Regions from separate parts of the Paenibacillus sp. RU5M genome, predicted to be linked through region 4. Evidence: riboswitches for the same ligand, from Rfam matches in the RefSeq annotation. Region 4 holds a riboswitch; each other region holds the start of a gene.

Evidence for each region. Region 4 has a riboswitch for cyclic di-AMP ahead of CRO25_RS32525 (C40 family peptidase). Riboswitches for the same ligand answer to the same signal wherever they lie in the genome.
Region 1: linked by a shared signal. The riboswitch ahead of CRO25_RS10090 (C40 family peptidase) and the one ahead of CRO25_RS32525 (C40 family peptidase) in region 4 are both predicted to bind cyclic di-AMP.
Region 2: linked by a shared signal. The riboswitch ahead of CRO25_RS31100 (3D domain-containing protein) and the one ahead of CRO25_RS32525 (C40 family peptidase) in region 4 are both predicted to bind cyclic di-AMP.
Region 3: linked by a shared signal. The riboswitch ahead of CRO25_RS13250 (hypothetical protein) and the one ahead of CRO25_RS32525 (C40 family peptidase) in region 4 are both predicted to bind cyclic di-AMP.

What each region holds. Positions count from the first base shown of each region.
Region 1 is NZ_OBQM01000002.1:946,112-948,314, forward strand. Features, by position in the region: gene pelA (pectate lyase) at 1-253, opposite strand, end outside; cyclic di-AMP (ydaO/yuaA leader) riboswitch at 667-798, shown strand; gene CRO25_RS10090 (C40 family peptidase) at 804-1,268, shown strand; gene CRO25_RS10095 (carboxymuconolactone decarboxylase family protein) at 1,373-1,702, opposite strand; gene CRO25_RS10100 (hypothetical protein) at 1,820-2,038, opposite strand; gene CRO25_RS10105 (hypothetical protein) at 2,162-2,203, opposite strand, start outside.
Region 2 is NZ_OBQM01000020.1:51,518-53,720, forward strand. Features, by position in the region: gene CRO25_RS31100 (3D domain-containing protein) at 88-1,272, opposite strand; cyclic di-AMP (ydaO/yuaA leader) riboswitch at 1,546-1,799, opposite strand; gene CRO25_RS31105 (TatD family hydrolase) at 2,041-2,203, opposite strand, start outside.
Region 3 is NZ_OBQM01000003.1:587,059-589,261, forward strand. Features, by position in the region: partial or broken gene CRO25_RS34275 (hypothetical protein) at 1-28, shown strand, start outside; gene CRO25_RS13245 (glutathione peroxidase) at 7-483, opposite strand; cyclic di-AMP (ydaO/yuaA leader) riboswitch at 851-1,026, shown strand; gene CRO25_RS13250 (hypothetical protein) at 1,147-1,542, shown strand; gene CRO25_RS13255 (HAD family hydrolase) at 1,701-2,203, shown strand, end outside.
Region 4 is NZ_OBQM01000025.1:18,585-20,787, forward strand. Features, by position in the region: gene CRO25_RS32520 (GNAT family N-acetyltransferase) at 1-117, opposite strand, end outside; gene CRO25_RS32525 (C40 family peptidase) at 517-987, opposite strand; cyclic di-AMP (ydaO/yuaA leader) riboswitch at 991-1,128, opposite strand; gene CRO25_RS32530 (hypothetical protein) at 1,371-2,203, opposite strand, start outside.

The sequences.
Region 1 (2,203 bases), on a different contig from region 4:
ATCTTCTAATTTCTGAGTATGTAGCTTTATTATCAATCGTAGATTTGGCCCACTCACCACTTGTTTCTTTGTAATCCTTCTTCCATCCCCCGTCAGGACGTTGATTCTTCAAAATATCTGAGATACTTGCTGTCGTTCCAGATGCGTCTGCAGCAGATACCTTAGCAGCAGGCTGAAATACCATTCCGACAACAGAGAAAACCATTGTACATGCCATTACCAAAGATGCAAACCTTGCTTGTGCCTTCAACATCGTTTAGAACACTCCCCAATTCATTTTCTGCAAACTGTTTTCCTTGAGCGTCTCCCCTCCTTATATTTGTTTTTAAACTCAAACTATTTCTTTTCATCCAATAAGTGGATTAGATAAAAAGAATTCTATGCAAAACAATGAATTTTGTCAATAATTGCAACAATATGTAACAAATTCTTTGTCTTAACCTTTAGGTATCGTCTAATCGAAATGTGAGAAAGCCAATAAATTATCCAATTTTTCTCCATTTGAAACAGTAGTTACTTTTTTGTCATCTATTAAAACCCAATATTCGAGTTATTTCTACATAAATAGCGATAATTCCGTTAACATTGAGATGATAAGAAGTGTTCAAAATCGGTTTGACATTTTCGCATTTATGCAATATAGTTTCAAAAGGTTACAAAAACTTAATTATTCATTTGCCGAGTTTCATGTTTGAAAACGGGGGAACCATTTTGGGTGAATTATTCTTATACATAGGAAATATAGGGAACCTTCTACCGAACCCTTAGCTAACTCCGTAGGCATCGAAGGGAGAACAAAAATTTTGAAAAAGCTTATCATCTCCATTTTTGGAGCAGCAGTTCTATTTACATCCGGTGCAGCAAGCACAGAGGCAAGCAGTATCAACACCGTCGTTAACAACATGACAGGCATACCTTACAAATGGGGCGGCACAACAATGGCCGGATTTGATTGCTCTGGATTTATGAGATATATTTTCAACAAATATAGCATTGAATTACCACGCACTTCCCAGCAACAAGCTAAGGCCGGAACTCCGGTATCCAAAGCTAATCTGCGTACTGGTGACATGGTATTCTTTAATACGATGGGCAATGGCATTTCACATACAGGTGTATATATCGGGGGCGGACAGTTCGCTCATGCTTCAAGCAGCAAGGGTGTCAGCATCACACAATTATCCAATCCTTACTTCAATGATCGTTACGTAACAGCACGCCGGGTAACAGGACAATTTATGTATAACAAAATGCTGGGCAAAATATAAGTTTGATTTGATATAGTGCAAAGAGGAGGCTCCGGGTGAATCCGGGACCTCCTCTTTGTTTGGGGCTTTTGTTTACAAATCCGGTGTGCTGTAGACTTCTATACTTAATGTAAAGCCTTCTGTACTCTCATTGCACCCTGAGACAGCGCATGGCCTCCGCCTACCGCTCCAGCCACAGCAACCGTCTCCATAATCTCCTGATCGGTCGCTCCTTTGGCACGTGCCTCTTCCACATGGTAAAACGTACATACCTCATTGTTCGCAAACAGTCCAATACCCAGCGCAATCAGCTGTTTGGTCTTGGCATCAATCGCCCCTGCCTGAAAGCATTCTCCAGTGAACTCATGATAAGACTTCACCACAGCTGGCAGCACATCGCTTAATTCACCAATCTGATCTTTATAGGCATGAACCTTATCATTCATCAGTGTCATGGTTACCGCACATCCTCTCGGCTGATATGTTACAAGCTCTCACTGTACCTATCTTCTCTCCGGAGAGGTGTAATTATGCCAAAACATCCATGGTAAATGAACCTAAATAGGCATGTCCTATTCTTCGAGCAGGCTCTCGCGTGGTTCGCTGAACAATTGATATCGGTAATTCCGATCAAGCTTGACCACACGACGATTCTGACGGCGAATGAGTACCTGCTCCCCGTCCCAAGCCACTACAATACCTGTCACATCATTGGACTGAATCTCGTCCCGTACTACCCTTACTTTTTCACCCGATAAACGCAGTGCATCCAATTGTGCATCACTGATCATATTTCCGACGCCTACTTTCCCAAAAAAATTATTTACAAAAAGAGACCTAAATGAAAAGTCATTTAGGTCTCACGTGACTGTATTGGACTGTCATGTCATTCGAAAGTATGTCCCGACTGAAAGTTACCGCTGCGCGTGCTCTTTGCTGTCGTTCTTCTCAAACCA
Region 2 (2,203 bases), on a different contig from region 4:
ACTGAATTCAGACCCCTCCGCCGCATATTCCGCATGAATCATTCATGCTTATATTTTATAGCATTCCCATTTCAAAGTAAAACGATTTTAGTTCGCTTCCGGCTTCACCGGACCAATCACATATACCGTCTTGCCTTTCTTCCGTCCGAAGTTCAGGGCATGCTTCACACTATCATAATACACATCAATTTTGTTGCCTTTAATGGCACCACCTGTGTCTTCCGCACGACGGAAGCCAAGGCCCTCGATATACACCCACCAGCCAATCGGAATGATTTTGGGATCAACCGCAATGGTACGTCCCTCAGTTACCCGAGTACCTGATGCTGTTTTTGTGCCGATACCGGGCTCTTCAGAAGAGTATGCCGTCATGGATACATTTTTCAACACTTTTGAATATTTAAAAGAACTGCCTGAGACGGTAATTACTTTGCTGCCCGAGGCAGCGGTTTTCTTCGAGTTCGTGGTTGTTGCTGTTTTTGTCGTGGAAGTCTGCGCCGATACCGTCTGAATCACTGGCTCTTTCACAACAGGTTTGGCTTTGGTACCAATGGCAATCACTTTATCGACGCGATTCGTTGCGACCGATTTACCCACCATTTTTTTGGAGACCAATTCTCCATCCTGAAACACTTTTTCAATATGCTGTACAAGTGTGCCTTCTTTACCGCTCACAACGACACGATTGTCGCCTTTGTACAAGCTAGGGTCAGCCGTTTTGATCACTTTATAAGCAATCGGATGTTCCACTTCCACCGTACGCTTTGTTACCCGCACTACACGGATTTTCATATCCGCTTCAATAGTGGTTCCAAGCGCCGGATATACTTTGTCTTCACTTGCAATCTGAATACCTGATTTTTTAATCGCATCTTTTACCGATGAATCGGTTGTATACAGAGTCTTGGTGTCCCCGTCTGCCGTAATATTAACTGGAACGGCCCGCTCAATAACGATGCGGTCTCCATCTGTGATAGCCCCATTCAAGGGCATGGATACCTGATCGTGAGGGCTGACTGTGATTGACTGCTCCTCCAGCATTTCCTGAAGCATTCCTGTACGAGTCTCTACCGCTTGAGCTTTGCCATCAATAACCAGTGAAATTTGTTTCCCGGCCTGACCGTAAACGACTAACAAGATCATGATTGTAAGCGCAATTGAGAAAATCGCGATCAATGCCATTTGACGCAAGTTCTCATGCTTCCACCGCAACGCGAAAGACTTACTGGATGATCGTGACTCATGGGTCTCTTCTGGTTGGAATGTGCCCACTTCTCCGTCCTCCTTCATAGCCTCGCCGTCTAAAGTAATGCATGATGTCTTTGACGCGACTATACCAAATTTTCTACAGAACACAGATCGGACCAACATAATCCGGTTCTGCACCATGAATCAATCTTCGCAACATGATGTCATCCTCCTGAATACTTACCGTATGATGACAGTATTTCTTTTATTCAAAAACAAAAAAGCCAAAGAAAGAGTTTAAGAGGAACTCTTTCGTGGCTTCCGAATGATTCTGAATATCGGAAATTCATGCACGAGGTTGCCTCTCTTTTTCCGCTTGCGAGGTTAGCTGTCGGGTTCGGGCGAAAGAGAGCCGCCCTATCTCCGGTCATCCGCTCATGGCGGACGCCCTTGAATTCACCCCGAGACCCAAAGAAGAAATCAAATACGGCTTCGCAGATTCATACGCTGCTTTTGGGTCAGCGCATGTTGCGCATCGGCTGCAATCACCGATGTTTAAGCCCTATTGGTTCCCCCGCTCTCCGTTAACGGAGACTCAGCGAGACTGATTCATGAAAGTAATGTTGTTTCATCGGAAAGTGTCCCTTTGTTCATCCCCCGAACATCTGTCCAATTTTCCGCACAACAATTCACTGAAAAGATGATATCCTGTTTCTATGCATGTTGTAAAGCGTTGTTCAAGTACGTTTTTCTAAATATTTGGTTAAAATATTGTAATATTCTTGATTTATTTGGATCAAAAAGCAAATTAACTCCGCCTAACTCACTTTTTCACCCGTTTTGCTCGATCTTTTAACGAATCCCAAATCGTTCCATGGCATTTTTGGTCGTTATTGCTGCAATTTCCTCTACCGAAATGCCTTTAATTTCCGCAGCTGCTTCTGCAACCAGACGTACATGCGCTGTCTCATTTCGTTTTCCACGATAAGGGTGCGGTGTCAAATAAGGAGCGTCC
Region 3 (2,203 bases), on a different contig from region 4:
TACTTGTTATTTAAGCAATTCTTTGATGTCCGCTTCAATTTTATCAGGTGTTGTTTTGGGAGCATACCGTTTCAGAACACGTCCGTTCTGATCCACAAGGAATTTGGTGAAGTTCCATTTGATGGCTTTGGAGCCGAGTACGCCTGGCGCTTCTTTGGTAAGGTGCTGGAAAAGAGGGTGAGCGCTTGAACCATTCACATCGATCTTCTCAAACATCGGGAAGCTAACACCATAGTTCATCTGGCAGAACTCGGCAATATCATCAGAAGAGCCTTTTTCCTGTGCAAACTGGTTGCTTGGAAAACCAAGAACTTCGAATGGGGAGTCTTTAAACTTATCCTGAAGCTCTTGCAGACCTTTGAATTGAGGTGTGAGGCCGCATTGGCTTGCTGTATTCACGATAAGCAGTACTTTGTCACGATAGTTGGACATTTCAACTTCCTGACCGCGAAGGGTGTTTACTTTGTAGTCGTAGACTGACATGAAAATCGCCTCCATTTCATATTCTTCTTTCTTCTATTATATTGATTACAATTAAATAATGCAAAATTAATATTGCTTTTTTAACTCAATTTGAAGCTGTCGTGTATGATCTGTGACTGATTTGCTACCTGAATTTCGCTAAAGAGAGAATTAGAGAGCTTTGATGAGATGGGTGGAGAATGGATACGTTGTAAGCGCTATTATTGATGTGAAATGGCAAAAATCCGTCGATTCGGTGATCTGCGCAGACTTTACACCAATATGGCACGGGTGTATGATTCATATCGTAATTCCAATTTAAATTAAATTTTACATGAAAAACGAAACAAACGATAATATCGCTCTGATTAATGATTATAAAAGAACGATGTTTTAATCGCTGAGTTTCCATTCATTCATGGGTGGGAAACGGGGGAACCAACAGGATGAACTGTCCAGGACAGTAGGCATCCATGGGGTGAATTTTCCGGTGACAGCCGGAAATAGGGCGACTCTCGCGCCCGAATCCGTCAGCTAACCTCGTAAGCGTTAAAGGGAGAGGCAACAAGCCGTACGCTGGTTCATAGTGTCTTTTTGCTATGGATTATTGAAGAAGCGTCCGGGAGGCCTTGGTCCCCCACGCTTCTTTTTTGTTGTCTTTTCACGCCAAGGGAGGAACGAATGATGGATAAAGAGATGATCTTAGTGACTGCTCCAAATGAAGCAGGACGTAAATTTATCAAATTGCTGATGTACAAAAAAATGCCGTTTGCCGTTCTGACCAACAGTGCAGGGGAAGAGCGCAGGCTCCGGAGGATTGGTGTGGAGCATGTCATTCGCATGAACACAGCTGCTGCTCAGAAATGGTTTTTGCCGCAAGGTAGTGTCGGCAATGTTTTTATTTTTGAAAATAGCCTAAACCTGACCTGTCGATATTTACAGATCTGCCGCTCCTGGACATCCAAGTCCCTGTGTGTCATTACGGAACAAAGCCACCCCAAAGGGATCTATCGGGGAATGGGAGCAGACCGTATTGTATATTCCTTGAATGGGGAAGTTGGGTTTCTACTGAATGGCTAGTGCTATTCCTGTGATTGATCCAGTGTCAGCTGCCTGTTATAATTGAAATCATAAATAAACGGAAACTTGAGGAGACTCATGCATGTTGGTGGGTCTTCTTTTTTATGGTTTGGGAAATAGGGATATGGATTTCCTGTGGCTAACGAGGAGGAATAGGCGTGCCGGATGTACGTGGAATACAATGGTTGTTCTTTGATGTGGGGGATACGCTCGTGGACGAATGGGAGCCGGTAGATGATATTATCGGTCAGTTCGTTCGTGAAGCTTGTGCGCTTGGTTATCAGGTGGAGATGCAGACGGTGCGAGAACTATTTGCCGCCTCCTACCGAAATTACGAGCAATGGCCGATGAAATTGGCTATTCGTACCCTTATCAGCGATGAGGGGCACCGGGAACAGATACAGGAGAAGCTGAAGTTCCGCAAAGAGCTTGAGCGCCCTTTTGCGTCAGCCGACGCTGTTCTCCAGACGTTGTCGCAACACTATAAGATTGGTATCATTGCCAATCAGAGTCCGGGGACGGAAAATCGGCTGGATAGCTACGGCTTGCGCAAGTATGTGGATGTGCTGGCCTGTTCGGCTGAAGAAGGAGTGTCCAAGCCTGATCCTGAATTGTATGCTGTAGCGTTGAAACAGGCGGGATGCAAACCTGAGGAAGCGGT
Region 4 (2,203 bases):
CTCCCAGGGCAGCCAGCTATAAATATTATAAGGCGGGTCATACTGCCAATCGCAGATTAGTTCCGCGTGTTCTTCTTGCATGGGCACAACGTGAAACGTCACAGGGGCTTCATCCATACAACTGCACGCTCCTCTCATTGTGAACAAGCTATAATGATTTTGATTTGTCCATATACATATACATATGTCATTCCATATCTAAGCTTGTTTTCACTCTACAAAAGAGGCGTTCATTTGGCAAGTCCTCGTTTTTGAAAAAAAGTGAAACAAAAGTTCCGGTAATTTCGTTTATATTATAGTGGGATGGGTAAAAACATTATAAGAGCACGGGCGAAGCAATGAAAAATAGCTTTAAAAAAAGTTAAAATTAGGTTTGATAGCTATCCCGAATATGTTAAGGAAACGAAGCACAAAAAAACCGCCGGATAACATTCCTGCGGAGAATGTACCAGACGGTTCTATTATGCTTCGTTACAGTAAAGTTATTGTTACAGCATGACGTTGCTCGGCTTGTCCCTATTCAATGGCCAATGTCTCATATGCGTCCGTGCTCATAATACGTTTAGCGCCAACATAGCGGTTGGCCCAATAGCTTTCGCTTAATTCGCTAATTGTAACTCCTTTGGAAGAAGAGGAGTGTGCAAACTTCCCATTCCCTACAAAGATCCCTACGTGCGAGACACCTTTGCCCGTTGTATTGAAGAATACCAGATCACCTGGTCTCATTTCCATCCGGGATACCGAATCACCCATGTCGAATTGTGAACTCGATTGGCGAGCCAGATCAATGCCCAGCTTGTCGAATACATAACTTGTGAATCCAGAGCAGTCAAAGCCGTTAAGCGTTGTTCCTCCGCTTTTGTATGTAGTCCCCATTGCTGAATCAATAACTTGGTCCATTTTCGAATCTGCGAATGCGCTGCCTGCTCCAAGCGATAATGCGAATGTGAGGCTGAGTACAGCTGCGGTTAATTTCTTCTTAAACAAGAGATATACCCCTTCCAATGCCTGCGAGGTTAGCTTAAGGATTCGGTTGAAGGTCCCCTATGATCCCTCTGTTGCAAGATCAATTCACCCATAACTGGTTCCCCCGCTTCCCAGGTGCTAGGAATTTGGCTATGCTAGTTATGCACCTGCGAAATCAAGAAATGACGATTAAATTTTAAGTAGTTACAAATATGAAGGTAAAGATTACAAAGTTGTTACTAAAAACTCACTGCGATTATTGTAACAGAGGTATATCACTTTGGCAACGTTTAACAACAAAATTAACAAAAAAAACCTCGACCTTTGACGGGGAAAGGTCGAGGTTTGCTTGTTTAACGGCATTTGAAGAATACAACTTTACATAGAGATGGTAACCGTTTAATTTAATCTTTGACCGAGTTGGACTGCCATAGGCGGAAATGGGCACATATTTTCCACAGGCTCAGCAAGCACCGGGCAAGTGGATACGTTTGTTGTAGTATAAGACCAGTTAAGCCGGTTAGTAACCATGAAGCTGAAGTAAAGGCACCAAAGACCAGCAGATGAAGGCCGCCCAGCAGGACAGCAATGCCGATTAGAGTGATGACTTGGCGTAGTGCAATCCATATAGCTTGAAACGTACCACGTGCTCCGCCTTCCCCATCGGGAGCTGAGATACCAAACTGCATGTACAGTAGGACATGATGGATAACCCACCCGTATACAATCCAACCAGCAACATAGGGAATACCAGGCAAGAGCAGATGGAGGGAATGAAAACCTTCCATAAAGATGGAATAGAGCTTTGGCGCGAGCCAATAAGCGGGTAGCAGCAGTAATATAGTCCGAATGGTGTGGAGCAACAGCATCGGTTTCCATAAATTTTTGATACCGCGAATGAATGGAATGCGCTCTTCCGAATGGTTATAATGCTGGAGCGAGTAGAGCAGCCCTGCCTGAATGAGTGGGCTAATCAGAATCCGTATCAGCAGCATAGTCCCTAAAATCCATAAATAGCGGTGAACCTCCGGATTCGTTGTCAGACCGAGTTGGCTCTCCATTTTAAATAAAATCGTACTGAGTTCCCCTGTATCAGGGTCAGGATAACGCAGGAGCAGCGGAACCACAGCTGACTGCACCATCCGATAAAGAAAGTATCCCCATACTAATTGATAGAGAAATAAGAGTGCCGCAATGAACATATGCTGACGGACGAGAAACCAGCCTTCACGTATTT